DNA from 4 places in the Colwellia psychrerythraea 34H genome. Region 1 is predicted to be linked to each of the others. Evidence: predicted binding sites of a transcription regulator. Region 1 holds the regulator's gene; each other region holds the start of a gene.
The links. The regulator sigma-54, encoded in region 1, starts transcription at its own class of promoters, with help from an activator protein. The targets are predictions, from matches to a motif close to GTTGGCACGNNNNTNGNNT.
Positions count from the first base shown of each region.

Region 2: flgJ (flagellar assembly peptidoglycan hydrolase FlgJ) is a predicted target of sigma-54. The motif match lies at 1,795-1,813, and genes of this name have one in related genera.
Region 3: CPS_RS06860 (DUF2884 family protein) is a predicted target of sigma-54. The motif match lies at 6,685-6,703, and genes of this name have one in related genera.
Region 4: CPS_RS15760 (DUF3192 domain-containing protein) is a predicted target of sigma-54. The motif match lies at 1,553-1,571, and genes of this name have one in related genera.

Region 1 covers NC_003910.7:4,792,262-4,800,345, forward strand. Annotated here, with positions in the region: gene kdsC (3-deoxy-manno-octulosonate-8-phosphatase KdsC) at 1-205, shown strand, start outside; gene lptC (LPS export ABC transporter periplasmic protein LptC) at 202-771, shown strand; gene lptA (lipopolysaccharide transport periplasmic protein LptA) at 758-1,366, shown strand; gene lptB (LPS export ABC transporter ATP-binding protein) at 1,371-2,111, shown strand; gene CPS_RS20365 (RNA polymerase factor sigma-54) at 2,219-3,736, shown strand; gene hpf (ribosome hibernation promoting factor) at 3,763-4,050, shown strand; gene ptsN (PTS IIA-like nitrogen regulatory protein PtsN) at 4,159-4,611, shown strand; gene rapZ (RNase adapter RapZ) at 4,912-5,766, shown strand; gene CPS_RS20385 (HPr family phosphocarrier protein) at 5,782-6,057, shown strand; gene mgtE (magnesium transporter) at 6,539-7,897, shown strand; gene pmbA (metalloprotease PmbA) at 8,052-8,084, opposite strand, start outside.
Region 2 covers NC_003910.7:1,518,721-1,526,804, reverse strand. Annotated here, with positions in the region: gene flgK (flagellar hook-associated protein FlgK) at 1-428, opposite strand, end outside; gene flgJ (flagellar assembly peptidoglycan hydrolase FlgJ) at 619-1,758, opposite strand; gene CPS_RS06580 (flagellar basal body P-ring protein FlgI) at 2,178-3,269, opposite strand; gene flgH (flagellar basal body L-ring protein FlgH) at 3,369-4,079, opposite strand; gene flgG (flagellar basal-body rod protein FlgG) at 4,115-4,903, opposite strand; gene flgF (flagellar basal-body rod protein FlgF) at 4,982-5,725, opposite strand; gene CPS_RS06560 (flagellar hook protein FlgE) at 5,948-7,612, opposite strand; gene CPS_RS06555 (flagellar hook assembly protein FlgD) at 7,718-8,084, opposite strand, start outside.
Region 3 covers NC_003910.7:1,583,826-1,591,909, reverse strand. Annotated here, with positions in the region: gene glnD ([protein-PII] uridylyltransferase) at 1-3, shown strand, start outside; gene dapD (2,3,4,5-tetrahydropyridine-2,6-dicarboxylate N-succinyltransferase) at 80-919, shown strand; gene CPS_RS06880 (hypothetical protein) at 1,182-1,586, shown strand; gene rpiA (ribose-5-phosphate isomerase RpiA) at 2,172-2,828, shown strand; gene serA (phosphoglycerate dehydrogenase) at 3,010-4,263, shown strand; gene CPS_RS06865 (tRNA-uridine aminocarboxypropyltransferase) at 4,785-5,585, opposite strand; gene CPS_RS06860 (DUF2884 family protein) at 5,688-6,527, opposite strand; gene zapE (cell division protein ZapE) at 7,079-8,084, opposite strand, start outside.
Region 4 covers NC_003910.7:3,670,189-3,678,272, forward strand. Annotated here, with positions in the region: gene CPS_RS15755 (GNAT family N-acetyltransferase) at 268-939, opposite strand; gene CPS_RS15760 (DUF3192 domain-containing protein) at 1,108-1,500, opposite strand; gene CPS_RS15765 (hypothetical protein) at 1,693-2,058, shown strand; gene syd (SecY-interacting protein) at 2,079-2,681, opposite strand; gene queF (NADPH-dependent 7-cyano-7-deazaguanine reductase QueF) at 2,737-3,597, shown strand; gene CPS_RS15780 (M61 family metallopeptidase) at 3,667-5,499, opposite strand; gene CPS_RS15785 (GGDEF domain-containing protein) at 5,781-7,391, shown strand; gene ppnN (nucleotide 5'-monophosphate nucleosidase PpnN) at 7,483-8,084, shown strand, end outside.

The DNA of each region.
Region 1 (8,084 bases):
GTACATTGGTGATGATGTACCTGATTTACCTTGTATTGAAGCCGTTGGCTTAGGCATTAGTGTTTCCGATGGACATCCTTTAGTTCTTCGTTCTGCCAATTATACCACTTTTACTCGTGGTGGATTTGGCGCGGTAAGAGAGACATGTGATTTGATCATGCAAAGCCAAAATAGCTTAGACAAAGCATCAGGCGCCAGTATATGAATCGATTAAATAGCCTAGCGCTATTTGTCTTACTGCTTAGTGCGCTAATTTATGGCATTATTGAATGGCGTAGTGCATCAATAGAACAAGATACTTTAATTGTTGATGAGCAACGTCCGGATTTTATTGCTGAGCAGCTAGAAAGTAAAATCTATAGTGACTTAGGGCAACTCTCCCACACTATTGAAGCAGAAAGAATGGAGCATTACTCTGATTTGGAAGTCAGTTACTTTGAATTGCCGAATTACACATTATATCCGCAAAAAGAAGGCCAGCCATGGAAGGTCAGTGCGCAAGAAGCGACACTTTACAAAGACAACCGTGTAGAGCTAAAGAATCAAGTACATATTAAAGCGACAGAAATTGACGGCTTAATAAAAGAGATTCACTGCAAAACAATAGCATTAGATTTAAAAACCAATATCATTAGTTCAGAGCAATCAGTTGTTGTGGTGGGAAGAGATTTCACCATGTACGGCTCAGGATTAATTATCGATTTAAACACAAAAAAAATGACCTTAATCCAGCATGAACGTACTATTTATAAAAAACATGATGAAAGTTAATTTAATTAAAAAAACAGTTTCAGTTTTAGCCGTAGCCTCAAGTTTACTCTTTGTCAGTAACGCTTTGGCGGCAATAAAAGATTTGGAACAGGAAATAATTATAGTCGCTGAAAGTCAAGATGCCGATCTAAAAAATAAAATTATCAGTTATTTAGATAATGTTATTATTCGTCAAGGCTCTATTTCTATTACCGCCGATGTAGTTAAAGTCTTTAGTCAAGTTAATAAGAAGAATGATGAAAAAAATGAAACTTATTTGGCAAAAGGCAAACCTGCTATATTCGAGCAACAACTAGAAGATGGTAGCTTAATTACCTTGCAGGCAGATGAAATAACCTATAGCCCTAACTCGAATACAATCATTATTTCAGGTAATGCCCTAGTCAAGCAAGCTGGAAGTGAAGTCAGTGGTAATGAAATAACTTATAATACTGTCAGTGAAAAACTACAAGCACGGAGCGCTAATAATCAGCCTGTTACTACTATTTTACAACCAACGGTACTCAAGAAACAGAAAGAGACTTACGAAAAATCTAAAGAAGAAAAACCAACTGACAAGGTAGTAGAAAAAGAAGGCGACAGTAGTGACAACTAACACAGTGAAAACAACACCTGTAAATACACTGATTGCCGATGGTTTATCGAAGTCTTATAAAAGTAGACAAGTCGTTAAGAATGTTAGTTTGCAAGTTGACGCAGGACAAATAGTTGGCTTATTAGGCCCCAATGGCGCCGGAAAAACCACATCCTTTTATATGATTGTTGGCTTAGTCCCCAATGACAATGGCTCGATCAAACTCAACGGTCAAGACCTTACCCTTGCTCCTATGCATGAAAGAGCCCGAAGCGGTATTGGCTATTTACCTCAAGAAGCCTCAATTTTTAGAAAGCTAACTGTTTCTGATAATATTATGGCGATATTACAAACACGTAAAGAGCTTAGTGAAACCCAGCGCGCTGAGAAACTTGAAAATTTATTAGAAGAGTTTCACATTTGTCATATCAAAGACAATACCGGCATGAGCTTATCCGGTGGCGAAAGACGAAGAGTTGAAATTGCCCGAGCACTCGCTGCAGATCCTCAATTTATTTTATTAGATGAGCCCTTTGCTGGTGTTGACCCAATTTCGGTTGGCGACATTAAAAAAATCATCTTACACTTAAAGCAGCGAGGCATAGGTATCTTGATAACAGACCATAATGTGAGAGAAACATTAGACGTTTGTGAGCATGCTTATATAGTTAGTCATGGTGAAATTATTGCGCAAGGTAATGCAGATCAAATTCTTGCTAATCAAAAAGTCAGAGATGTATACCTTGGCGAACAATTCACGCTATAGTAAAGCGATAGGCTAGTATATTTAGCCAGAATACTTAATAGAATAGTAGTTACCCATTGTAATAGCGTAACTACTAAGAATAATAAATAGGAAATCATATAACCTAGATGCGCCCTACACTACAGCTCCGTATTGGACAACACTTAACAATGACTCCACAATTGCAACAAGCTATTAAGCTGTTGCAATTGTCTACGTTAGAGTTACAACAAGAAATTCAAGAAGTTTTAGAGAGCAATCCATTACTTGAACTTGATGAAAAAGCTCAAAGTGATAATTCAAGTGAACAAAATAATCTTGAAGAAGCCTTTTCATCCAATACTAATGAAGAAAAAACGGATCAACCTGCGGGCGATGGTAGTGAAGAACAGCAGGCCAGTATTGACGAAATCAGTACTACTGAGGCGATGGAAAAAAGTGATATACCAGAAGAACTAAATATAGATACTACTTGGGAAGAAAGCTACAGTGCTGGGGTATCAAATACTGGCGCAGTAAGTAGCCCTGCTGATGACTACACCTATCAGGGTGAAACCACTGATTCCATTCAAGATCATTTATTATGGCAAATGGAATTAACCCCTTTCAGCGATACTGATAAAACCATCGCAATTGCTATTATAGAAGCAGTCGATGACGCCGGTTATTTAACTGTATCACCAGAAGATATCTTAGAGAGTGTTGGCACTGAAGGGCTCGAGCTTGATGAAGTAGAAGCCGTATTAAAACGTATTAATATGTTTGATCCTATTGGTGTCGCAGCTCGCTCCATTCCTGATTGCTTACTTATTCAATTAAATCAATTTAGTGCTGATACCCCTTACCTGAAAGAAAGTAAATTAATAATCAACGACCATATCGATCTACTTGGTAATCGAGACTATCGCCAGTTAATGCGTAAAACCAAATTAAAAGAAGATCAGCTACGTGAAGTAATGCGTTTAATTCAAAGCTTGAACCCTCGTCCGGGTGATGCGGTAATTAAAGGCGATGACCAGTATGTTATTCCAGATGTTTCTGTTGAGAAAAAAAATGGCCGTTGGGTCGTTGAATTAAATTCTGATACTGCACCTAAATTGTCGATTAATAAACAGTATGCGGCAATGTCTAAAACAATGAAGTCGTCAACTGATGATGGACAATTTATTAGATCCAACTTACAAGAAGCTAAATGGTTTATTAAGAGTTTAGAATCTCGCAATGACACACTACTTAAAGTGTCCAATTGTATTGTTCAACGCCAGCAAGGTTTTTTAGAACATGGTGCTGAAGCCATGAGACCTATGGTACTAAACGATATAGCTGAAGCTGTTGATATGCACGAATCCACCATCTCACGTGTTACAACACAAAAGTATATGCACACGCCAAGAGGCATCTTTGAACTCAAGTACTTCTTCTCTAGTCATGTCAGTACAGAGAATGGTGGTGAATGTTCATCTACAGCAATTCGTTCTTTGATTAAAAAACTTATCTTAGCGGAAACACCTGCTAAACCGTTAAGTGATAGTAAAATGGCTAACTTATTAGCTGAGCAGGGAATAAAAGTGGCACGACGTACAATTGCTAAATATCGAGAATCATTAGCGATACCACCGTCAAATCAACGTAAGAGTTTACTTTAGAAGACTACAATAAAAGGATCATGTTTATGCAAATTAATCTTTCTGGACACCATGTTGAAGTAACTAGTTCATTGCGCGAATATGTCGATACAAAATTCTCAAAATTAGAACGACATTTTGATCACATTAATAATGTCCATGTTGTACTTACCGTAGAAAAGCTTAATCAAAAAGCTGAAGCTAATGTTCATATGAATGGCAGTGAAGTATTTGCTTCTGCAGTCAACACCGATATGTATGCCTCTATTGATACCTTAGTTGATAAACTTGATAGGCAGATTCTTAAGTATAAAGCTAAGGTTTCTCATCATTAAGTTGAGTTAGCCCGAAAGACCGCTTTAAAGTAATTAAAGCCTATTAAAGCAGGCGTCCTGAGCTAAATGATTTAGCGTAAGTGGCGCCTTAAAACCATTAACACGATTATGCAATTATCCGAAATATTAACAACAAGCTGTACTAGTTGTGATGTAGCAGTAACCAGTAAAAAACGTATTCTAGAAAGAATTTGTCAACTCGCTGCGATTCAAATAACTGATATAGAGCAAGATGAACTATTAGATAGTTTACTCAATAGAGAAAAAATGGGTAGCACTGGTATAGGTAACGGTATTGCGATCCCACATGGTCGATTGCCCAATACAAGTAAAGCTGTTGCGGTGTTAATAACAACAGAAAAGGCAATCGATTTTGATGCCATAGATAATAGAGACGTAGATATTTTTGTTGCCTTATTTGTGCCCGAAAATAGCTGCCAAGAACATTTAGATACGCTACAAAATATTGCTAAACTATTTAGTGATAAAAAGATGATCAAGCAAGTTCGAAAATGCAATGATAATCAGGCACTCTATAACTTAATTCAACAAGCAAGCTAGCAATAGATATACCCAAGCCACTTGAAGCTGTGTGTTTCAGGACCGCTGAGCGATTTATGATCAAGGCGCCTCATTTTATTAAGGATTATTCCCTTAAAAAAGGAGGCAACGACGAGCATAAGCCGCTCAGGGGCCCCATAGGGCTGGTTTAGAAACGCTTTATGCTACGTTATTGATTTCGACAATAGAATAACTATTCTCTTCAATCAATGCCTTGCCTAAAGGCGTTTCTAATTCCAGCTGAAACCTGCATCTTCATGTGGCTTGGGTATAAGTTGCCGCGCATTCGGAATAGTATAAATGAAATTAATCATTGTTAGTGGTCGCTCAGGCTCAGGTAAATCGGTTGCACTAAGAGTTTTAGAAGATCTTGGTTATTATTGTGTAGACAACATCCCTATTAATCTTCTGCCGGCATTAACCCATACTGTTATCAATGACTATGAAAACGTTGCGGTAAGTCTCGATGTTCGAAACTTACCGAAAGACCCAGAAGATATCCCAGAAATTATTGCTTATTTACCTAAAGCAGTAGACGTTAACACGTTATTTTTAGATGCCGATGATAATGACTTAATCAGACGCTTTAGTGAAACACGCCGTTTGCATCCCCTTATTAAAGAGAATATGGCACTTGATCAAGCAATTGCTTTAGAAAAATCATTACTCGAGCCTATATCTACTAATGCCGATCTATATATAAATACCAGTCAACTTAGCCCTCATCAATTGGCTGATTTAGTCAGAGAGCGGATTTTAGGTAAAAAAACAGGCTCTATGGTATTAGTATTTGAATCGTTTGGTTTTAAACACGGTATTCCTGTTGATGCTGATTATGTATTTGACGCTAGATTCTTACCTAATCCATTTTGGGAAAAATCACTCAAAGGTCAAACAGGCGTCGATCAAGAAGTAAAAGACTTTCTTGCCAGCCAAGCTATTGTTACTAAATTTATTTGGCAAATTAACAGTTTTATGATGACTTGGTTACCACATCTAGAACGAAATAATCGTAGCTATGTGACTATAGCCATTGGTTGTACTGGTGGTAAGCATAGATCTGTTTATATCGCTGAGATGTTAGCTAAGAATTTCCGTAAAGAGCGTGATGATATACAAACGCATCATAGAGATATTGATATTAAATCCACCTAATAAGTGAGCACAACAGTGAATGTTATCTCTCAACAAGTGACCATTTGTAATAAATTGGGTTTACACGCTCGTGCCGCAACTAAATTAGCGCAATTAAGCCAAAAGTTTGCCGCGAAAATCACCCTAGAATTAGCCGGTAAAGAAGCCGACGCTGGTAGTATTATGGCGCTAATGTTACTAGCAGGCGGTCAAGGAAAAATGGTAAATATCACCGCACAAGGCAAAGACGCACAGTTGGCACTCGCTGAAATATGCCAACTTATTTCTGATAAGTTCGACGAAGCTGAATAAAAAAACCTATATAAAAGCTCCCCTTATAAGATAAAAAAGCTGATAAAACCACTAAGTTACGATAAACTTAAGCCGACTTTCAGCTGTTTTCCAAAGAAAGCTGTTATTCTTTTCAACAATAATAAAACCAAGTGGACCAATTTATTGCCCACTTAGCGAGAATGAAAAGGCTTAGAGGTAAGGCATTAATTGAAGAGAATGGTAATTTCCTTGTCAATATAAATAACGATGCATGTAAGCCTTTGCCTTTATTAGGTACTCGCCCTTTGGGAACTCATTAGCAAACTGATATCATCATAAAATTAATGAAATATAGAATAACTATATTTAAATAATTTCACTTGTTCTAAGCTCGCTAATGTAGTTCTAAGTTGTACAATTAATTAGTCCAATAGGTATGACCCTCCGTTTCGCAACGTTCTCAGCGATACACTCTTTAGAGGGTTTTCTGTGCACTATACATTACAGAAGCAGAGTCGCTATGCCAGAAATATCAGAACAAGAGTATAACCAACAAAGATTACAACAAGTCAACGAAGCACTTGGCAGTGGTATGTTCGTCTACGTGCGAAAACTATTACAGCACATGCCTGCTTATGATTTAGCCCTTATTTTAGAGTCTTCTACTGCTAAAAGCCGCCCAGTGTTATGGCAGCTTATTGATCCTGACTTTCACGGTGAAGTACTTGAAGAGCTTAATGAAGAAGTTCGTAAAGGTATTCTTAAAAGCATGCGACCTGAAAAGCTCGCTGCTGTTGCCGAAGGCATGGATATTGATGATTTAGCTGAAGTTTTCCGTACCCTACCAGACAGTATTTATAATGAAGTACTGAACTCGATGGACTCGCAAGACCGTAGTCGTGTCGAAACAGCATTATCTTACGAGGAAGACACTGCTGGTGGTATGATGAATACCGATACTATCACCTTACGTCCGGACGTAACGGTTGATGTGGTATTACGGTACTTACGCCTTAAGGGTGACCTTCCTGACGCAACCGACTCTTTCTATGTTGTTGATCGTAACAATAAATTTATTGGCGCAGTATCACTAGCAGCAATCGTAACAGCTAAAGCAGAGGCCATTGTCTCTAGTTTGATTAATGCTGAAGTTGAAGCGGTGCAAGCTGAGTTGGGCGAGCAAGATGTTGCGCAACTTTTTGAACGTCATGATTGGTTTTCTGCACCCGTTGTTGATGACGCAGGCCACTTACTAGGTCGTATTACCATTGATGATGTCATCGATATCATTCGTGAAAATGCAGAACACTCCATGATGAGTATGGCTGGTTTAGATGATGAGGCAGATACCTTTGCTCCCGTCATTAAAAGTACTAAACAGCGTTCATTATGGCTTGGTGTTAACCTGATTACCGCATTAATGGCGGTTGCTGTTACCAGTATGTTTGAGGGTGTTTTTCAACAACTAGCCATTTTGGCGGTATTAAATTCTTTAGTTCCGAGCATGGGCGGTGTTGCTGGTAATCAAACCTTAACGCTTGTTATTCGTGGTATGGCGCTAGGTCATGTCGGTGACAGTAACGCTCGCGCACTGCTCAGTAAAGAAGTCGCTATTGGTTTTTTAAATGGTATTATTTGGGCGACGTTAATTGCGACTGTAGTAGCGATTTGGAAGCAGGATCTAATGCTTGGCGGCGTGATTGCATTCGCTATGCTGATGAACATGACTGCAGCCGGGCTTGCTGGTGTAAGTATTCCGTTGTTATTAAAACGCCTCAATATAGACCCTGCGCTTGCAGGCAGCGTTATTATCACCACGGTAACTGATGTTGTAGGTATTTTCGCATTTTTAGGAACCGCTACGCTCTTACTAACCTAGTTCTGTTTACCTAGTGCATTACCAAATAGAAACACCTAATTTTATCTTTAAAAAAGCGTTATCAATAGCAAAATTGATAACGCTTTTTTATGAATCACTTTACTAGTAACTAAACTAAGAATAATAGTAATAGTAATAGTAATAACTTTAGTTTTTAATGTCCGGCAACTTGCAACTCATCAATTAA
Region 2 (8,084 bases), 2.1 Mb from region 1:
TTACTTAGAGTATTGGCTTGATTAAGTACGATACTACGAAGACCTGAATCATTAGGGTTGTCTGCAACACCGTTTAGCGCTTGGTAGAATTGATCTAACGAGCCAACAACAGCATTACCGGAAGTAGACATAACTTGGTCAAGTTGTGTTAAGCGTGCATGAAGTGAGTCAGCATTACCTAATTTACTTTGATTCGTTATTTGTTCTTTATGTGAAAACTGATCGTAAAGACGCGTAATGTCTTGAATATAAGTACCACCGCCAATGTAGTTATTACCATTATTTAGACCTACCGTTGCATTCTGTTCTGCACGCTGGCGGTTATAGCCATCCGTATTAACGTTGGAAATATTATGACCGGTTGTCGCCAGCTGCTGTTGAGCAGCTAATAAGCCACTCATACCTGATTGGTACAAACTCACTGACATAATATTGTCTCCAATAACAAAGCATACGGGTAAGCAGTCAACCGAATTTCAGCTGTATGCTTGCTATAAATAATGTTTCATGAAAGGTTGCAGCAATAAAAATATTTATGCTCGCCTTATGGCGTAACCCTTCCCTAATGTGCTCAGATAACTTACTAAAATAATTTACCGAGCTGATTTACTTGGCTATTTATTTAGCCAAAAGGTTAGTAACAGTTTTCAACGTGCCTAAAATTTTGTCAGCATATTGAGGATCTGTTGCATAACCTGCTTTCTGTAAACCTTGCAGGAAGTGTTCCACATTGCCTGAGTCTTGCAATGCGTCTTGGTAGCGTTCGCTAGTAGAAAGGAAGTTTATGTAATCATCTACACTATCGGTAAGTGATTGATAGGTTCTAAAAGGCTCTGATTTTTTGATCATAGCGCCCTGTTCAAACTCTAAAGTATCTTTAGTGATTTTATCGCCAGCCCAGCGAGAGTCGGCTTTAATGTTAAATAGGTTATTTGAACTGGCGCCATCTTGATCTTTGATCATTTTTTGTCCCCAACCCGTCTCAAGTGCGGCTTGGGCAATAACAACTTCAAAAGGAACCCCTAAGGTTTTTTGTACTTTTTGCGCCGGTTCGATTAAAGCAGTTACAAAATCTTTGGGTTCATCAAAACTGTGATTTGATAAAGCTGCTGAATTATTGACGCTTTCTGATTGGCCATTAACTTTATTTGTTCTTTTATCCACTTCGCGGATAACAAATTGACTTGCAGCACTGTTCACTTGATTACTAGTAATATTTTGAGGGTGATAGCTGCCCGCAAATGGAATATCAATATCTGGTTTAATTTGATTTTTATCTGCCAACATTTTTTCTATTAAGGAATTATGTTGGTTATCTTTATTGGTTTTACTGTTGTTATCATCGGTAGAATTAGCACTATCCGTTATCTTCAAATTTCCATCACTACGTAGTACTGAACTTGGTTTGAAAGTCCCGTCATCACCACCGAGTTGTCTAACGATTAAATCAGTCAAACCTAATGAACCATTAGAAGATAACTCAACCGCCATTTGTTCATCATGCATATCACGGTAGAACTTAGTTGATTCAGAGTTAAATGGGCTATCAGATTCAAGTACTTCTTGCGCTTTACGCATACTCGACAATAACATTTTCATAAAAATGGCTTCAAACTGCTGGGCCGCTTCTTGTAAAGCTTCCTTTTTGGCCTCGCCATCTCCTGCTCGCGATTGCTCACGAATATCATTTAAACCATTTAGATCAAGGGCATTTCGCGCTTGATCATAATTTTGTTTTTGGCTTGAATTGATATCCATAATTTCACTTACTTAAAATATAATTAATTACTGTTTATACAAGTATCATGCCTATATTATTAACTCAGGACTTTGCGTGACCGTGATCTTCGAAGTATCTAATCGAAAACCTATCAAATTTTGAAACTGGATCCCCGATTAACACACCACGGGGATGACGTCTCTGAAGTCTGTGCATAAGCACGTAAAATATTGACTTTAACTTTTGAACTATTAACAATTGCCAGTTTAGTTATTAGCGCGTTATTTTTAAGCTGTATGACTCAATTTAAAGGAAAAAGCACGGAGTTGACGCTAGTCAAGACTCCATACATCCTGTACTTCACCTTTCAGGTCATCCTTCGGATGTGCAAATTATTTCCCGAAGAATTTGTGAGTACTTTTGACGCCTAAATTAAGCCCTACAGCGACAAGCTCAGCTATATAATGACTAACTCGCCTCGTATCGCACCAGCTTGATCTAATGCTTCTAAAATAGCCATAACATCACCAGGACCTGCGCCTACTTCATTAATTGCGCGCACCAGGGTTTCTAATGTTACGCCCGGTTTAAATACAAACATACGCGCATCAGAATTACTGACATTAATGTCCGATTGATTGGTCACTACTGTTTCACCTTCAGCAAAAGCATTCGGTTGAGAAACATCTTGAATTTCATTGATAGTGACTGTAATTCCCCCATGGGTAATAGCTGCGGCAAGCAATGTAACTTCTGAGCCAATAACAATAGTACCCGTTCGTGAATTGACAATAATTTTTGCTGCTGGAGAAGCGGGTTCAAATTCAAGGTTTTCAAGTACCGATAAAAAGCTGACTCGATCACTAATATCTCTCGGCGCTCTAACTCGTACAGACGTTGCATCAAGTGCTTTGGCCGAACCTTCAATAAGGTCATTAATCGTGTCAGACAACAGTTTCGCGGTAGTAAAATCAGAGTGGCGTAAATTAAAGGTAATATGATCACCAGAGGAAAAAGGTGATTTAACTTCTCGCTCAACAATACCGCCATTGGCGATACGTCCAACGGTAGGAATATTCACTAAGACTTGTGAGCCATCTAAGCCTTGTGCCCCTAAGCCACTGACAATTAAAGAGCCTTGCGCTACGGCATAAGCATTACCATCAATCCCCATTAAGATAGTTTGTATTAACGTACCACCTCGTAAACTTTGTGCACTACCCATACTAGAAACGGTAACATCAATAGTTTGACCTGGCTTGGTAAAGGCACTTAACTCTGCATGAACGGCTACCGCAGCAACGTTTTTTATTTTTGGTTTTAATTTATCTGGCATCGTGATACCAAAGTTACTTAGCATGGTTTTAAAACTTTGTTCGGTAAACGGGCTTTGCTCACCAGTACCCGGTAAGCCTACCACTAAGCCATAACCAATTAATTGGTTTGAGCGTACACCAGCAACATCAGCTAAATCTTTAATGCGCTGAGCATTTGCTGACAACGAAGCCAAGAAGGTGAACAAGATAAATATATTTATTACAGTTTTCATACTTTAGTACCTTAAAAACACCTTAGAAAATATCTTAAAATAAGACCTTTATCTCAGATCTTAAAACAACAGGAGGAATACTTTTACCGTGTGGTTCAACTAAAATGGCCACCAGGTGCTATTGAAAAACTTAACCAACCAACCTTGTTCATTGGAGTCGGCAAAGCTACCCGTACCTGCATATTGAATGCGTGCGTTGGCAACCTTGTTAGATAAAATAGTATTATTGGAATTAATATCTTTTGAGCGAATAACGCCAGTTAAGCGGATATATTCATCGCCATTATTTAACGTTAACCATTTTTCACCACGTATCATTAAATTGCCATTGGGTAACACTCTCAATACATGCACCGAAATATTGCCGCTTAAGCTATTTCCTTGATCCGCTTTGGCGTCACCTTTAAAATTTGAATCTTGGCTGATACCAAACTGTAATGACTCACCATTAATGCTTACGGGAACTCCACCTAAACCGGTTACCGCATCTAAGTTAGTTTCATTTGCTTTTTTCAATTCTGTTTTAGCATTTTTCTTCGCTTGGGTTTTTTCACTCAAAATAACCGAAATAATATCGCCAACACGGTGCGCTTTAGAATCTGAATAAATATTATTAACATAATGTGGTTTAAATAATGAACCAGAAGGAACAATGCGCTCTTCTTCTTCTTCAGGCATTATCGGCGCAAAGTCTGGATCATTGGGTAGTGCTTTACTTAACTCTACGGTATTACTACAAGCGGTAGTAACAGCAATTAATAAGCTGATTGAAAGTAACTTAATTGTATTTAGCCTATTTTTATTTTTCATCACTGCCTTCCATTTTTTAGATTACGAAAATAATGCTACATTTGTTGGTTGATATAACTCAGCATTTCATCAACCGCTGAAATCACTTTCGAATTCATTTCATATACACGCTGGCTTTCAATTAAATTAACCAGCTCTTCCGTGGTATTTACATTGGATGTTTCTAAAGCACCCTGAACTAACATACCGTAACCTTCTAAACCCGGAACCCCTTCTTGTGGTGCTCCACTTACCGCAGTTTCGGTATATAAATTTTGTCCTATCGGTTGAAGGCCTGTAGGGTTAACAAAGTTAATTAAGTTGATTTGGCCAACGACTGCTGGATCAGGTTGTCCTTGTAACGTCACTGAAACTTCACCATCTTGTGAAACAATAATACTCAAGGCATCTTCAGGAATAGTCACTTGCGGTTGGATCATATAACCTGCACCAGGGGTAACCATGTTACCTTCATCATCCATGGTGAATTGACCATTACGACTATAAGCAGAACTACCATCAGGCATTTGAATTTCAAAAAAACCTTCACCTTGAATCATTAAATCAAGGGCGTTATCTGAGGTAATCATGTCACCTTGGGTATGAATTTTTTGTGTTGCGACTACTTTGGTACCAGCACCCAACATTAAGCCAGAAGGCGCTTCAGTATCTTGCGCAGTTCGACCACCTGGTTGATTTATATTTTGATAAAGTAAATCTTCAAATACTGCACGGCTTTTTTTAAAGCCGATAGTACTGGCGTTGGCAAGGTTGTTAGAGATTACCGCAATATCTTTGGTTTGCGCATCTAAGCCTGTTTTACTGATCCATAATGCTGCGTTCATACATCACCTCTGATTGAGTAGTAGCGTTTAGCTGAGTTAATTTTAGTTAAGCTAAACATGACTGATAGATTGCTATGCTTAGAAAGCACGTAATAATGAAGAAGCACTTGAATCAATTTCTTCTGCTGTTTTCATCATTTTTAGTTGCATTTCAAACTGACGCTGTAAGGCAATCATGTCTGTCATTTCATTAATAGGGTTAACATTACTCGACTCGAGTGCGCCACCAAGAACATTGACATTAACATCTGCAATTAATTGGCCACCATTTTTGGCACGAAAAAGACCATCATTACCTTTATCAACAAGTCGAGTGTCTGGGTTAACCAGTTTAATACGACCAACTTCTTCTTGAACACTGCTAGGTGCACCTGCTGGCTGAACCATGATAGTGCCATCGCGAGAGATTTGAATATTGTTAATCGGTAACGGCAGGGTGATTGGTCCATTCTCACCAATCACTAATTCGCCATCATTGGTTTCTAATGCACCCGTTTCTGTTAAACGAAAGTGACCGCCACGAGTATAAGCTTCTTGCCCATCTTCGGCTTGTACGGCAAAAAAACCTTCGCCTTCAATAGCCATATCTAAAGAGCGACCAGTATGGAGAATAGATCCAGAGTCAAAATTTTGGCTAGCACGTTCTGTCATTGAAAAAACACGCGAAGGTAATCCTTCGCCAAATGCTTGCATACTTCGCGCTTGTGCTAAATCAGCTTTAAAGCCTGTCGTTTTAGCATTCGCCAAGTTGTTGGCATTGATTGATAAGGCTTGCATATTTTGTTTAGCGCCACTCATGGCGATATAAAGCAACTTATCCATAATGTATTTCCAAAAAAGTAAAAGGTTATACCTAGCAAATGCAAATAGAGTGCCAGCTATTGTCAAAATTAATCGAGTGATAAAATGTAAATGGATTTTTAAGTGGTTTTGGGTCTATAACAATAAAAAAGCTGCTAATTAAGTATTACGTACTTAATTAGCAGCTTTTTTGGTAGAGCGAAGACTAGCGTTAATTTGCTAGCAAATTAGTTATCTTGCTAATTATCTAATTTGTAAAATAGTTTGGTTCAGCTGGTTATCAACTTCTAAAGCTCTCGAGTTAGCTTGGAAATTACGTTGTGCTGAAATTAAGTCAATTAACTCTGTGGTTAAGTTCACATTCGATTGCTCTAATGCTGAGGAGTTAATGGTACCAAAAGTACCTGAGCCCGCTTCACCCGCAAGGGCTTTCCCTGAAACAAGACTTTCTTTCCAGTTACTGCCACCTGTTTGTGATAAACCTTGCTCGTTGGCAAAATTCACCATAGCAATGCGAGATAAGGGTTGAGAAGTACCATTACTATACGTCGCTCTAACTAAGCCATCAACGCCAATCTCAATACCGGTTAATCGGCCTACCGCTAGACCATCTTGATTTAAAGCGGTTACTTCAAAATTTGAAGCAAACTGAGTAGGTTCATTCGGGTTCGGTCCTGCGGTATCTAAATTAAAGTCAACTTTAACCGTTTGGGTTGGATCAGCACCATTGGGTAAATGGCTAGAAAAATCAACCGTTCGAATACCACCATTAGTTGGCGATGGGGACTGAGAAATAAAATCACCAGACGAGTTATACGTTAAGCGTGCCCCTTTTGTTCCTGTACCACTTTCAGGGGTGGTAGCCGATATTGCTGTGCTTGCAATTGCCAAGCTATTTGTTAGGTTTGTTTCTGATACGGTTTGCGCATTTAAAGCAGCATCTCTTGTGATGATTGCCGCATCTCTCGTTGCAATAACTGCAGCTAATGTTGCATCTTGTGCAGCTGTTGGCACTCCTACTATTGCGTCATATGTTGCCTGTGCTGTAATGACGTTCGCTTCTTCTGTATTTAACGTAGCTTGTGTTGTATTTAAGGTTGTTTGCGACGTTACTACTGAAGCTTGAGCCGTTGCTACATTAGCTTGTGCAGTCACGACAGCAGCCTCCGCTGTTGCTTGCACAGTGGGGTCATCCGCTAAGTCGATAGGTTTTCCATCAACAGACGCAAACATCATCCATTGGTTCGGTGCTACTGCTGGGTCATCTTTAACAAAAAAGTAGGTCATAATGTGACTCTTACCTAATGAATCAAAAATAGTGACTGAAGTTGAGCTATTAAAGGTGAGTGGATCTTCGGGATCAAAATTAGCCGGTGCGCTAGTAATATAGCCAGCACCCGCAGGTAAATTCATTCGTACATCAACTTCACTAGTTTTTGTTGGTGTACCCGATTCCGTAGGTATGCGAATCGGCTCTGCAGTACTTAAACTTACTGAAGCTGATGAGCCATCAGGGTTAACAGGAAAGCCTAAAAGATGCCCCCCCTGCGAGTTAACAACAAAATTATCTGAATTTAACTTAAACTGACCAGCTCGTGTATAAGACGTCTCTAAAGAGCCAAGCTCAGGGACAGTGGCAAAAAATCCATTACCTGTAATAGCTAAATCAAGCGCATTATTGGTAAATTGAATACTACCTTGAGAAAACTGCTGTGCAACATCTGCGGTTAAAACACCATCACCTACTTTCGTTTTACCTGCAGCTAACAATGATGATGCATATACATCAACAAACTCGGCGCGTGACTCTTTAAAACCAACCGTATTTACATTGGCAATGTTATTTGATGAAACATCTAAGTCTTTTTGTGCAGCGTTTAACCCGCTTAATGCGATATTAAATGACATAATTTAATCCTTTTAAAATTCAATATTTTGCTTAACACCTGTACTGCTCGATACTTAAGCTGTCAGGTAAAGTTTATAATTTCTGCTTACTTTTTTATTAAACACTTAAATGTCGCCTTCAGATACTTCAACCACATCTTCTAGTGCCATCGCACTGCCACCATTAAGGTTAAGCACTATTTTCCCACCGCTACCTGCTAACGTAACACTATCAACTTTACGGTAGGTTTGGGCTTCTAATTCAGCTGCTTCACCTTCGACCAAACCTACGATACGAAAACGATAAGCGCCTGCTTCTGCTGGTTCACCTTTAGCCGTTTGCCCATCCCAAGTAAAAGTAAATCCGCCTGCTTTAACATCACCAACAGGCACGGTTTGAATGACTTCACCGGCAACATTCTCAACATAAATCTTCACATTACTGGCAGGTTTATCTGATACCAACTTCCCTTTAACCGCTTCACCTTCTGCC
Region 3 (8,084 bases), 2.2 Mb from region 1:
TAACTAACTTACAGCCCTATATCATACAAATAAATAACACTAATAAATAACACTAATAAATTTCAAATAGGAAAGCCTAATGACAGATTTAAAACACTTAGCTAGTGTAATTGAACAAGCCTTTGAAGAAAGAGCCAGTATTTCTCCTGCAACCGTTTCAAGTGAGATTAAAAACGCAGTGCTTGATGCGTTAGCCGCATTAAATAACGGCAGTGCACGCGTAGCAGAAAAAGTAGATGGCAGCTGGCATGTAAACCAATGGCTTAAAAAAGCGGTATTACTTTCTTTTCGTATATGGGATAACCAAGTAATTGATGGTGCAGAAAGTACTTTTTTTGATAAAGTACCGATGAAGTATGAAGGTTATACGCAAGCAATGTTTGAAGCTGACGGTGTTCGTGTAGTCCCTGGCGCAAGTGTTCGTACTGGTAGTTTTATTGGTAAAAATGTTGTGGTAATGCCGAGTTTTGTCAATATTGGCGCTTTTGTCGATGAAGGCTGTATGGTAGATGCTTGGGCAACAGTGGGATCTTGTGCACAAATTGGTAAAAATGTGCATTTATCTGGCGGTGTCGGTATTGGTGGAGTGTTGGAGCCTTTACAAGCTGGACCAACCATCATTGAAGATAATTGTTTTATTGGCGCACGTTCAGAAATCGTTGAAGGCGTTATAGTAGAAGAAGGTGCAGTAATTTCTATGGGCGTCTATATCGGCCAAAGCACTCGTATTTTTGACCGTGAAACAGGTGAGGTACATTATGGACGAGTACCTGCTGGCTCAGTGGTAGTGCCAGGTAATTTACCTTCAGCTTGTGGTACATACAGTTTATATGCTGCAATTATCGTGAAGAAAGTTGACGCAAAAACGCTAGCTAAAGTTGGTATCAACGAATTATTACGCGCAGTATCAGAAGAGTAATAATTAAAAAAATGAATAGCTAAAAATTTGACGCTATTTAATATAATCAAGCTCGTTCAATACTTATTACTAATAAATAAGCATTAAACGAGCTTTTTTATGAACTAAATAAAAATAACTAAAATATTATAGCTCCATTTTAGTTAATATTTTCATAGTATTATAATTTATAACCCTCCCTTATTTATAAAACTTAACTTTCTGGTATAACACTTGCTCTATTGATAATAATTCAATCGCATTATTTATCATTAGGTTTGTTATGAAAGTATTTAAAATAGCAGTCTGCTTACTTTGTTTTCTGGTACTCGGCGCTTGTTCTAATACCGCGCAAGTAGAGCCAAGCAGTGAAAACAACCACTACTTTGCTAAAGAATTTAGCCATAATGAATTTATCACTTACCAAAAAGACTCTGTTAAGAAGTCAGCATCATCAGATCACGAGTTAATGCTTTCATTGCTAAACAGACCCATGCCTGAAGATCAGCGAATGATGTTAGCCTTTGCTCAACGTCAAGCGAATTACTTTCCTGATAGCACTATTATTGGTGTGCAAATAAAGGGTGATAAAAAGAACCAAAATATAAGTACGAGAACAAGATCACAATATGCGCAGACTATTGCCCAGGATATCAATGCAGTGACCATTAGCGCTTTGCCAAAGTAACACTATTGACGGTAATTATGCCTTCGTATTATTTGAATCTAAGTTTAACTAAATCAGCTTATAAACAATTAATTACTGTTCACCTTTGATCTTTATTTCTCACCCTAACCACAACGAATAAACCTACTCATTATTGCCTATAACGATTCCTCATAAAATTTCTAAAACAAACCGTCATAGTTGTAACTAACCTTTAACTATCAGAATACTTTAGTGTTATAATTGCCTTTTATAGCCTTTAATACCAATCGAACTAATTTATTGATCACTTAGCGAGAATTAAAAGGCTTAGAGGCAAGGCATTGATTGAAGAGAATGGTTATTCCCTTGTCAAAATTAATAACGCCGCATGTAAGCCTTTTAAACTCGCCCTTTGGGAGCTCATTAGCAAACTGATAACATTACAAAATGAATGAAATATAGACTAACTATGTTTAACTCATTTTACTTGTTTTAAGCTCGCTAACGTAACTCTAAGCTGACCAATAAATTAGTCCGTTTGGTATAAGGCTTATTGGCACTCACTTTACTATTACCCACTTATATCCAGTTAAACGATAATAGTTTGGTAACAAGGCATATAACATGACTCAAGATGAAATGAAAAACGCAGCCGCCATTAAGGCATTAGAATTCATTGAAAATGATACTATCGTCGGTGTTGGCACTGGCTCAACAGTTAACTTTTTCATTGAAGCTCTAGCCTCGATGAAAGATAAAATAGCAGGTGCTGTTTCTAGCTCAGAAGAGTCAACTAAGCGTTTAAAAGCACACGGTATTGAGGTATTTGATTTAAACAGTGTTGATGTTTTAGATGTATACGTTGACGGTGCCGATGAAATCACTCGTCATATGTCGATGATCAAAGGCGGTGGCGCAGCATTAACCCGTGAAAAAATCGTGGCGGCAGTCGCCAAGAAATTTATTTGCATTGCCGACGATTCCAAACAAGTAAAAGTATTGGGTAACTTTCCTTTGCCTGTTGAAGTAATACCTATGGCGCGGAGTTATGTCGCACGTGAATTAGTTAAATTAGGTGGCGACCCAGTTTACCGTCAAGGTGTGACCACAGATAATGGCAACGTTATCCTTGATGTGTACAATCTCGAAATTCTTGATCCAAAAGCACTAGAAACTCAAATTAACGCTATTGTTGGCGTTGTGACTAATGGTTTGTTTGCACTTCGTGGCGCTGACATATTAGTACTTGGTAGCAAAGATGGAATTCAGGTTATCCAATAATTTGTTAGACACATCTAGTTTTAAGTAAAAAATCAGATTTTCAGCATATTTATTCTATAAAGTGCTCAATAAATCCTTTAGAGTTTATACACTATATGATATGTTAAACCTCTATTTAGATATCTAGCCATCTAAACGAAAGTATATTTAGCCGTTTAATTTTGATAAGTGAAGCCAATTTATGATCATTGCCAACCAAAACTCATTAGCAAAAAGTAAGATTAAAATTTTATTACTTGAAGGCTTGCACCCAAGCTCTCTAGAAGAATTGAAGCTAAAAGGTTATTCAAATATTGAATCACTTAAAACCTCGCTCTCAGAAAGTGAGTTAATTGAAAAAATTGCAAATGTTCACTTTATTGGCATTCGCTCACGTACTCAGTTAACTGAAAAAGTGCTAAGTCATGCGAATAAGTTGGTTGCTATCGGTTGTTTTTGTATTGGCACCAATCAAGTTGATTTAAAAGCAGCTCAAACTCGCGGTATCCCTGTTTTTAATGCTCCATTTTCAAATACTCGTTCAGTTGCTGAGCTTGTTCTTGGTGAAACGTTATTATTACTACGTGGTATTCCTGAGAAAAGTGCAAAAGCTCATCGTGGTGAATGGTTGAAATCAGCGGTTGGCTCAGTAGAAGCCCGTGGCAAAGTACTAGGTATTATTGGTTACGGTCATATTGGCATGCAATTAGGTATTTTAGCTGAAACATTAGGTATGAGAGTACGCTTTTACGACGTAGAAACTAAATTACCTTTAGGTAATGCAAGTCAAGCGCCGTCATTAGATGCATTACTTGGTGAGTCTGACGTAGTGAGCTTACATGTACCTGAAACAGCGCAAACTCAAAATATGATTGCACAAGCTCAATTCGAAGCAATGAAACAAGGCGCTATCTTTATTAATGCTTCTCGAGGAACTGTGGTTGATATCCCTGCTTTAGCACAAGCTTTGGATAGTAAAAAAATTGCAGGGGCTGCAATTGATGTTTTCCCTGTTGAGCCAAAGAGTAATAATGACGAGTTTATCTCAGCGTTACGCGGATTTGATAATGTTATTCTAACGCCACACATTGGTGGTAGTACAAAAGAAGCACAAGCCAATATCGGTTTAGAAGTAGCAACAAAGCTAGCTAAGTATTCTGATAATGGTTCAAGTCTATCTGCGGTTAACTTCCCTGAAGTATCTTTACCTGATCACTCTTTTCCAGGTCAGAAGAATACCAGCCGTTTATTACATATTCACCATAACCAACCAGGTGTTTTGACTCAAATTAACCAAGCATTTGCTGAACACAATATTAATATTGCAGCACAATACTTACAAACCGATGACAAAATTGGCTATGTGGTTATTGATCTTGATTCAGAAGATAGTAGTTTAGCGTTAGAACAGTTAAAACATGTTGATGGCACCATACGCGCTAGAATATTGCATTAATTATTTAAAGATTTAAATCTCCTTTACTTAATAATTTACAACACAAAATAAAGGCCCGTTTATAAAGTTATAAATGGGCCTTTTTGTATGTAAATTTGGTTAACTGCTTCCCCCTAATACATAAGCTAATACTATATTATACCAAACGGATTAATTTATTGGTCAGCTTAGAGTTACATTAGCGAGCTTAAAACAAGCAAAATGAGTTAAACATAGTTAGTCTATATTTCATTCATTTTGTGATGTTATCAGTTTGCTAATGAGCTCCCGAAGGGCGAGTTTAAAAGGCTTACATGCGGCGTTATTGATTTTGACAAGGACGCTGCATGGATGCAGCTTATTAGAGAATGCAGGAGCTTATTCTCCTGAATAACCATTCTTTTCAATCAATGCCTTGCCTCTAAGCCTTTTAATTCTCGCTAAGTGATCAATAAATTAGTCCGATTGGTATTAAATTAAGAATATCCCCGTCACAAATCAGTAATCAGTAATCAGTAATCAGTAATCAGTAATCAGAGGCTTTATCGGTATGTCTTTGCTAGAAAACTTTGATAGTTTTCAATGGCATTAACATTACCTTTATTACGTTGACAGACACCTTTTTGATATTGGAAATTGAAAACATCAAACCATAAATCGAGCATGTGAGCATTAGTAGTTTCACCATGCATATCTAATACTCTAGCCGCAACCTCAGCAGTTGAAAATTGATGTTCAAGCTCAGTTTTTCTAACTGTATAACGAGAGTCCTGACCAACTGGGGATAATTGACTATTGTTCTCACTTTGACAATTACCACTGACTGCTTGAATTGCTGTTTTCACGTCAAATGACACCATTGGAAATCTATCTAAATATGGGCTTTTACGAAACATTTTTTTAGCTTCACGCCAACTACCATCAAGCATAATAAATAATGGCCGTTTACCTTCAGGGCAGATAACATTATTAGTGAATACTTTACGTTCATCATCAGCATACTCTTGCGGAAAAACAACGAGAGGAAACCATTTTTCATCATTAATTACCGCTAATAAATCAGGATTTTCTTGCGTTCTTGACCATAAAAAAGCAAAGGTATCCGGAATTAGATCTGCAATGAGTTTACCAGTATTACTCGGTTTTAATACTTCCGTGTCATACATTAATAACAAAAACCCTGCCGTTGTCTCAACGTTCTCCTTAAGGGGGGATATTTCACAAATACAGAATGGCTTAGCAAGTTGACAGAGTTGACAGCGAATTACCCGCTGTCCTCGTGATTTGTAGGTGGTTGTACTTAGGCTTTTACGATATTGGTGTAATTGATGAACAGCGTGCATGTTTGACAAAATATAAGGATAAAAAGACCCAGCAATTATAACAGTGCTAGGTCAGTGTGTTGATCATTATTCTTGGTATTAACTAACGAGACTAATTAATAGTTACTTTGCTGTAGGGTGTGATTCTTCTTCATAATTTTTTTGTGTCACAGTAAAAACATTAATACGAGCAAGAGGCTCTATTTCAACTTTTAATTGCTCTTCTAGTGCATCAACCTCAGCAATACTTATACATAGTGCCTCAGCCTTCTTCTCTATTATCGCAGATCTTGTTGTCATCTCATGTTCGATATTTTCACCAAAACTTTCCATACGTGTTTCAAAGTTTCGATCGTCACCTTCTGAAGCAACCATTTGTTGACCGATGGCAATTAAGATACTGCCCATTGAATTTAGCACGGCTTTTTCAACCGCAGACTCTATACGCTTGTCAAAGTCTTTTCCGAGTAACCCTTCACTTTCTAGACCTTCGACACCAACAGAAACTCCATGTTCAATAGATAGGTTTGTGGACACTTGTTCTCGAATTAACGTTAGCTCTGTCGTTAAATCTGCTGCGACGGCATTACCCTCACCAAGTAGACCATTAAACGCAAGATTTACACCTTCAATAGCCATATCAACACCTTCAATGGCAACATTTTTAACTTGAGGCACTAAGCGTCGTATTTTTTCATCATACTTTTTCACAAGAGCTTGTTGATCATCAGATAAGTCAATATGCTGGTTGTCGACCAAAAGTTTTTTACCTTCAATTATTTTATACAAACTGAGATTTTTCTCATCATTTCCAGCTTCATCTTGCAAAAATTCAATCGAATTAACGTTGATTGAAAGCCCTGCTGACAAATCAACATTGCATGATTTATTGGCGTAAACAGCCGATGATGCAAAAGATACAGTGAGTGCGCTAGCGATTAATGTTGCGTGAAAATAAGTCATTATTTATCCTTAAGATATTTATTATTGTTTGCTGTTGAGTCATTTATTACGATTAATGAACGTTATTAACTAGGATTACTTTTACAAGTAGTAACGATGACCTATATAAGTAACTACAAATTAGTCATCATCAACCTAGTAATTATTAGCATAACTGTTACAAACATAGTGCCAACTTTACTTATCCATATTTATCAATAAGATAAGTATTTACAGCTAATAAATGAGCAGTTGAAAATAAATGATTTAGTCAAATTAGCTAGTTAATCGTGTTTTATACAAGTTATACCAATTCCATTAAATTTATTCCCACCTCAGAGCTATGTCAGAAGAGTTATAACAAACAAAATTTTTGCTAGTATAGTCATTCTATATCTCACAAATTTGTGCAGTTATTGCTTTTCTGACAAGCTCCCAAGGGCGATTTTAAAAGGCTTACATGCTGTGTTATTGATTTTGACAAGAGAATAACCATTCTCTTCAATCAATGCCTTGCCTTTAAGCCTTTTAATTCTCGCTGAGTGGGAAATAACTTAATAGACTTGGTATTATCAGCTTTGTTGCATTTCAATTAATCGAGACTGACAGCGTTCAAACTCAAAAGCAAGTTGCTGCCCTTGGTAAAGTTCAAATATATCAACTTGGGCGCTAACGATTAATTTGACATTTTGATCGTAAAATTCATCAACTAACGCAATAAACCTTCTCGCTTCATCATCAAGCTGCTGTAACTCTCCCATTAAAACGCCACTGCGTTGATAACTGTCCTCAACCCCTGAAAAAACCGCTGGCACTAACTCACCAGAAAACTTAGGGACGTTGGCAATACATACTGTATCGAAGTCTTTCGCTAGTACCATATAATCTCGCTGGCTTCGAGGGCCAGAGCATAAAGCAAAAAAATCAAAGAAAATAACATTAGCACTTTGCGCTAAATAGCAGAGTTGTCTGTGATTAATCTCTATCTCACCAGAAACCAACATTTCTGCATCAGTCAAGCTTTGAAAACGTTCAATTAACTTTTCATTCCCCTCGTTGGCTAATAAAAAATAATTATTATAGCAGCTGTTTTTTGAAAGTTTAGTGCGGCGGTGATCAACGTCACCATTAATAGAAACAATCTGACAATGTTGATTGATTAAGGCAATCGTAGGTAAGAAACGCTCCCTTTGCAACCCATTACGATAAAGCTGCTCAGGTTGACAATTTGAGGTCGCAACAAGGGTCACCCCTTGTTTAAATAGCGCTGAAAATAGACCACTCAGTAACATGGCATCACCAATATCACTCACATAAAACTCATCAAAACATAACAAATCGATGTTTTGTGCCCACTTGGCAGCAATATGGCTAAGGGGCTCAGACTGCCCAGTTAGTTGGGCCAGTTGCTGATGAACACTTTCCATAAAGTGATGGAAATGAATGCGTTTTTTATTTTTAATGGCTAAGTGCTGATAGAATAAATCCATCAGCATAGTTTTACCTCGACCTACTCTGCCGTGAAAATATAATCCAGGGATATTTTTTTTTAACTTTTCGGGCAAGTGCTGTTGAGCT
Region 4 (8,084 bases), 1.1 Mb from region 1:
ACCTAAACATCATTGGTCGAAGCAGGTTAACAATTAAGATCCAAATACAGAAACAACATCACAATTAATGACAAAAAATAACCGATTACAATCAATAACTTAAGGTTGTGATTTAAATAAAGCAGCAGAAATTGCCAATATATCTCACAGTGATGTAAGACATGTCTTACAAAAAAAATAGCACTTTGTCAGTGCTATTTTTTTTAGGGAATGAAATTAGGGAACAAGAGACCTACAGTAGCTTCAATAAAAGCAAATAAATAACATTTATTCTTCTTTATCTCGATAGTGAACCATCACAGAACCACAGACATTGCCTACTGTCACCTCTTTAACCGTGTGATAATCAACCTGTTTGAAGAATTCTTTAAATTTTCCTGAGGTTGCATACACCGCAACACCCTCACTATCGGGATGTTCATCAAGAACTGTATTTACAGCGGCCATTAAGTAGTGACCAAAACCATGCTGTTGATGCAGTGGATGAACTGCGATAAAGGATAAAAAGTGAAATATTTTTAACGGCACAGCAGCCAATACAGTGTGCTCTTTTTGCATCATTTGTTTGGTACTAAAGTAACCTGCATTCAACAGCATCTTTAAACGCCAATGCCAAAAACGATCACTCGCCAATGTTTCATCAGGGCTATTAATACAAGCAACACCAACCATAGCCTCACCTAGATACAGTCCAATCATAGGCTGTTTAGCTTGCCAGAAAGCATTAAGTTCTTCCCTGATAGCACCACGAAGACGTTGCTCATAATCTTCTTTATCGCTTTTAAAAATATCCAAAAAAACGGGGTCATCATGATAGGCCTGATATAAAAGGGACGCGGCTAATTTCAATTCATGAGCACCCAAATATGTCGCTCGAATATTAACGTCTTGATTTATATTGCTATCAACACTACTTTCTACCGATACTGTCTCACTCATTATTATCCCTACTCTGACGATGGATGATCATTAATTTAACAACCCACCATACCAGTATAATTTCAAATAGGTCAAATATAATAAGTTTATAACAAACTGTTACTATAGATGTGGAGATAAAAAATACCCCGCTATGCGGGGGATTTAAAAATTCAAGAAAACTGATAATTAATTTGCTATAACCTTATCAATTTTTGAATAATCTCCACCATTACCTGTTTCTACTAGTTGGCCATTAATAAACTGGAGGAAAGTACATTCATCTTTTGTCGTTAAACCATCTTTATGTTTGCGTTGGGTGCGATAATATAGAACGCGCACTGTATTATCGCCATCAGCATAAGTCTCAGAAAAATCAGAAACACCTAAATTTTCTTGTATATCCATAAATGAAGTGCCTAATTGTACTTTGGCAATTTTCTTACGATTTTTATAAGTTCGGTCTTCGCTATCACCAACAAAACCATGATCCATTCCGTCGTCATTTATTTTAATAACACATCCAGATAATGTCATAGCTAGTGGAGCTGCAATCAGTAAAGCTATTATTGATTTTTTCATGTCTATATTTCCTAAGGTGTTTTAATATTTATTATAATGCTCAGATGTATTAAGGCAAAAAACAAGCCAAATAATTAAGTGACTGAATTTAAAGAGTTTTAAAAAATAAGAAAATGAAAACCAAGACATCTTTAGTTATATTGGCTAAAATATAGTTAAATTAATTATTCATATTCCAAATCAGTAAGTAAAATGACAATTATCGATGAAATTTTAATCTGCGCAAATCAATTAGCTAATGCCGGAACAAAGCCGACAGTTGCTTTAGTAAAAGCAAAGCTAAGTCAACGTGCTCCATTAGCTACGGTAATAACTACTCTGAAAGGCTGGCAGCATCAACCCGACTTTATTGCTCCTACTATTAATGAAGAACAAGTAGTGAATAACGATTCATCGGCAAAAAACACGTCGGAGTTACTGGAATCCTTACTTGAAAATGGTGTGATAAAAAAAGTGATTCAACAATCATTAGCTTTGGAATTAACTGAAATGAAAAAAGAACTATATGAGATGAAGTTGCTCATCAACAACTTAAGTGAGCAACTGACTAAAAAGTAGGAATGATTTAATCTTTGCTATTATGATTTTTCACTCACTACATTTTTATGAGTTAACTGACTTATAAACTCAGCTAATGAATCGCTGAGTTTTTTATGCGGCTTACAACCAACTTGTTCGACCCAGACCTCTCCACTACTGTTATCTACAGAAATAATCATGTCTTCCTCGTCGGTAACAGCGAAAAAAACAGTTTCAACTTGCTTTAACTTTTGTTTCATTAAAATATGACCGATGATATTTTCTTGTAATCGTTCAAAATCGTCTTTGTTCCAAGCAAAAAGAAGAGATAATTCACCGTCATCAGACTGCGCTTCAATATCACCGCTAAAAATAGTGGTGAAATATATTTTAATATCCGGATGTAATTCAATATTTAATGCTGACTCGACATTCTCAAAAGAGAGTGCTTCTTCTTTGTTATCAGCTAATTGAACACTTTCCATTGCAACGGCTTGCCAGTAATGGTGACTAGTATCATGTGAACCTAAGTCACACGGTGATGGCCATTGTTCATCATGTTCTACTGTAGGAAGATGTCCAAATTGCTCGACGTGTTGTTGACTATAGCTTTTACTGAAGTTTAAAATCGCTTGCGTTAAAGTTTTATTTGTAGATGTCATATAAAGAAAAGATCCTTTAAAATAGCGAGATACTAGCTCACTACTGAAAAATTTTATGGCCAATTATCAAAATGCAACGGAACTCAGCAAATTAACACTGGGGAAAAGTACACAATATTGCAGCGAATATACCGCAGATTTGCTACAAGGAGTACCTAGAAGTTTAAATAGGGACGACTTAGCACTAAATCAAAGTAATTTACCTTTTGTAGGTGAGGATGTTTGGTATGGATATGAACTATCATGGTTAAATGGAAAGGGTAAGCCCGTTGTCGCTGTTGCTGAATTTCGATTTGCTTGCACCAGTGACAATATTGTTGAATCAAAGTCGTTTAAACTTTATTTAAATAGCTTTAATCAAACACGGTTTTCCAGCATTAAAGACGTAGAGAAAGTATTAACTAAAGATCTATCAAAAATAGCTGGCTCTGAGGCAAGCGTAAATTTGTTTGGTGTTGATCACTGCCCTGCCTTAGATATTGCCAAAAAATCAGATAAATGTATTTGTATTGATGGTGAAGATATCAGCATAGACAATTATCAATATGACCCACAATTGCTCGCTACAGCACAAGATGAAAGATCAGGATCTCAAATTGAAGAGTATTTAGTTAGCCATCTATTAAAATCTAATTGTTTAATAACTAATCAGCCAGATTGGGCGAGCATCTATATCCATTACCGTGGTAAAGCGATAGATCATTCATCATTGCTAAAGTATTTAATATCCTTTCGCCAGCACAATGAATTTCATGAACAATGTGTAGAGAGAATCTACTGTGATTTACAGCAATTTTGTCAACTTGATGAGTTAACCATTTTTGCACGCTACACCAGACGAGGAGGGTTAGATATTAACCCATTCAGAAGTAGTCATATTGAACAAGCTCCTTTTGCCAGAACATTGCGCCAATAACAGAGAGCACTCCTATAAAAAAAAAAAGCATAGAGCGACATAACATGCGTGCTTTATGCTTTTATATGACTATTTCTTCTCTGGAAAATCGACACCCATCCATGCTTTAAAAAATGCTTTTTGTTCGACACTTGCCTTTGCAATTGGAATGATTTTTAACTTATTTTTAGGTATCGCTGCCAGTTTAAGACGGCTAGTTATTAACTTATCTCTTCGAAAATAGGTAACCGTAATAGTTTGTTTCGGTTTAAAATCTTTTAAACGGTTATCAAGTTCATTGTCGAGCAGGCGCAGTCCATCGATTGCAACAATGACATCTTCTGTCGTAAGTCCTGCGTCCCATGCTGGACTATTTTTCTCTACCGATGAAACAATTAAATCATGGTTATCTAGCTTAGTTTTAAGACCAGTCCAAACTTTAGATTGCTCACTCGATTTATCCTTAACATTTTTAGCATAACTCATCTTTAGACCAGCTTTAGCTAATAAACGGTTAAAATTAATTTTTGTTGTTCCTTGGATATTTTTTTGCCACCAAACTTGATAGTCGTCACCTGTTATCTGTTCTAATATACTTAAAACATCTTGTTCATCATAGCCTTTTGGCAGGCGATGTTGTTGGTAAAGTTGATTGTGTGCATTTCGATAACTTTTCGATAATGCAGTTTTAGCGAGAATATCAAAATCAAGTAACCAAGAGGCTAAAAATCCTTCTGAATAAATGTTCACGCTATGATTATTACCATAATCTCCTCCCTCACTTATCCAAGCATCAAAGCTTGCTTGTGCCACACTCTGACTTTCTTTCCCTGGTTTATGAGCATGCGCGGTAATTCGTTTAGCTAACGCAGTAAAAAATTCATCTGTCGTCATTAAATTACCACGTAATAAAAGCTGGTATTGCAAATAACTGGTTGAACCTTCTACTAACCATAACAAGTTAGAGTAATTTTCTTGTTGATAATCGTAAGGCACAATGCCTTTCGGGCGATACTGCTTTACATTCCATGTATGAACAAATTCGTGAGCAGCAACAGCAATAAAACTGAGGTAATCTTTTCGGGTTGAAAATTTAAAACGCGAACGCTGAATTATGGTTGAATTTACATGCTCTGTTGCACCGCGAGCACCACTCGTTGCGTGCACCATAAATACATAACGCTTAAAAGGGTATCCCTGCCAAACATGCTTACTTTGTTTTACCAATATTTGTAAATCTTTAACCATTTTCGCACTGTCGTAATTACCTTCTCCCCATATGACCAGTTCATACTGTCGATTATCAACGCTAAACTGATAGTGTTCATTAATACCGCTTTCAATAGGAGAATCTACTAGTTGATCATAATCATGGGCAATAAATTGATGGCTATTATTACCGGATTCAAGACCAGAAAAGCTTTTCCATAATTTAGGCACTGAAAGCTGTACGATATGTTCTGAACTTCGACTTGCCTGACTGTACATAACAACGGCGGAGCTATCTAAAAAAGCATGGCTATCATCAATATGACGAGTTCTTTTCGCCAATTGGTTTGCATAAACTTGGTAAGTTAAAGTGATTTTTTTGTTTTTAGCATCACTCACCTGCCACGTATTTTTATCTATTTTATGCCAGCTAAGCACATTACCTTGGCTATCTTGAGCAATGAATTCACGAATTCCATTGGCTAAGTTGAGCGTCTCGTATCGACCGGTACGCCAAGTAGGAAGATAAAAGTTAACTTTACTTTCATTTACTTGCTCAAATTTAAGTTCAACGTTCGCTAAATGGTGCTCTGGTTGCTCTACGCTGATGTTAACTTCTACACTCGCATTAGCTGATATCAGCTGTGTAAAAAATAAAGATATTGCTATTATTAATTTAATTTTATAATTAAATACGCGCGTAAATTCGCTCATTATTGGTACACAAAGTTGTTGCTATAAGATGGCGCTATTTTACCAATGAAAAATTGCTCAATACTATTAAAATTTACTGTAGAACAATGAAAGTAATCTTTTTTCACTCACATACTGATAAATAACATTTTTATGGTATAAACTGTCTTATAATAAGAACAAAGTAATAGTATAGTAATAAACTATTTATCAAGATAAATAGCAGAAAACAAAGCATTAATTATGTTATTTAGACTATATTACGCACTAACTATTCCTCTGCATTAGGATTTATTGGTTTTATGAATGACAGTTCTGTTGCCCAAAAGCAGCTAGTTGCACTAAAAAGAAAACTTGATACTGCCATCGAGTCTCGTAGTTCACTAGAAGATGATTTTAATCTGCAATCTAATCTGCTCATTCAATTTATTGGTAAATTAACGCTAGTTTCCAAAGGCATTGATCTTGAGCTGGATAACCGTCTGGCGCAATTAAGAACCCTATTTACCAAGTCAGCTCCAATCTCTGAGATTGAAGAGAAAATTGCAGTTATCTCGAAATTGTTGCAACAACACAGCATAACCAATAGAAAGAATATTTCTCATGTCCATGAGCAGTTTAGCCAAGCAGGTGAAAGCTTACAAAAAATAAATGGCTTACCTGGAGATTTACGTAGAGATCTGCGTACCTTGTTAACAGAAACCAAAGAAGGTAAAGATTCTTTAATCCAGTATATTCCTCTATTAAGTCAATTATTGACCTTTTATGATCATTCTCTAAAAGCCAAAAGTGGTATGGCTAATCAAGGTATTTTGCAGGCTCCTCCTGTTACTTCACCCGAAAATAAAAATGCTATAGTCGGTGGCTCTGTAATCTTGGATGCTCAATTTCTTGAAAAAATTTCAATTTCACTCGGTGCTTTGCCATTATCTAAAGCGCACACGAGTGATTTATTAGCCATTAAGAAAAAACTAATGACTAATCAATCAAGTGAGAAAGTACTGCAAAATTTCATTGATATTTTTGATGTTATTGTCGCTGATTTTAAAGATGAGCAAAAAAATGCTAAAAACTTTTTAACCACGCTAAGTGCCACGTTAACAACGGTACAAAGTGCCGTTAAAGATACCATTGTTACACAGAAAAACTCGCAAAAAGCCAACGATATAATCAATCTCAAGTTACAAAGCCAGTTACTCGATATGACTGGGACCGTAGAGAAAGCGTTAACATTGAGTCAAGTAAAAGAAGATATTAATGAAAAACTACAAGTCATTGCTAATACGTTAGAGCAAAAATCAAAATTTGAACAACAAAATCACCAGCAATTAGCTGATAAGCTTAATGATATGTCGGCCAAAGTTGAACAACTTGAACAACAGAGCGAGATGTTTGAAGAAAAACTGGCCGAACAGCAAAGAAAAAGTATGCAAGATGCTCTAACCAAACTAGCTAACAGAGCTGCTTTTGATGATTTCTTTGCAAAATCAATGATCCGTTTTCATCGTAAATCATTCCCGCTTGCCTTAGTCGTTATTGATATCGATGACTTTAAAAAGATTAACGATACATATGGACATACCGCTGGCGATAAAACATTACAAGTCATTGCTAACTCAATTGTAAAAAATGTAAGTAAAGGGGTTTTTGTTGGTCGTTATGGTGGCGAAGAGTTTGTTCTTATTTATTCTAAAATCCAAGAAGAAGCATTAACCGCTGAACTCAATGCTTTGAATAACTTCGTAGCTCGCTTACCTTTTAAGTTTAAAACGAATAAAGTAAGCATTACCCTTTCAATTGGCGCAACGCATATAAAACCTGACGATAACATCCATATTGCTTTTGAACGCGCAGACCAAGCGATGTATAAAGCAAAAAAACAAGGCAAGAACCAAGTTATTTACGTTAAGTAGCGATAAAAAGACACGGCTTAATCGCAGCCTTCACATCTCACCAAGAACAGCTGTATTTTATCATAAGTGATTAGCATAAAAGGAGTGAGCTATGCATACTCAAATTAATCCGGTTGGAAATATGAACTTGCTTTCGCAAGCAGAAGTTGACCAACTGCAACAATCCGTTAGTAGTACCTTATACACACTTTATAGAAATTGTTCTCTCGCTGTCCTCAACGCAGGCTCAAATACTGATGATGCCGAAGAAATTTATCAAAAATATCTTTCATTCGAAATACAGGTATTAAGACGAGAGCGTGGCGTAAAAATTGATTTAAAAAATCCACCAACTCACGCTTTTGTTGACGATAAAATAATCCGAGGTATTAGAGAACATCTATCGGCAGTATTGCGCGATATTCTTTTTCTCCATAGTAGCTACAGAAGAGTCCCTTCCTCGTCGGAAGGTATTACCGATGAAATTTTTGACATATTAAGAAATGCCGATCTAATATTACCAGAAACTGGGGCGAACTTAGTCACTTGCTGGGGTGGTCACTCAATTAAACACAATGAGTATAAATATACTAAAGATGTCGGTTACCAACTTGGTTTACGCGGATTTAACATATGTACAGGTTGTGGTCCAGGCGCAATGAAGGGCCCTATGAAAGGCGCAACCATTGGCCACGCTAAGCAACGTATCAAAGA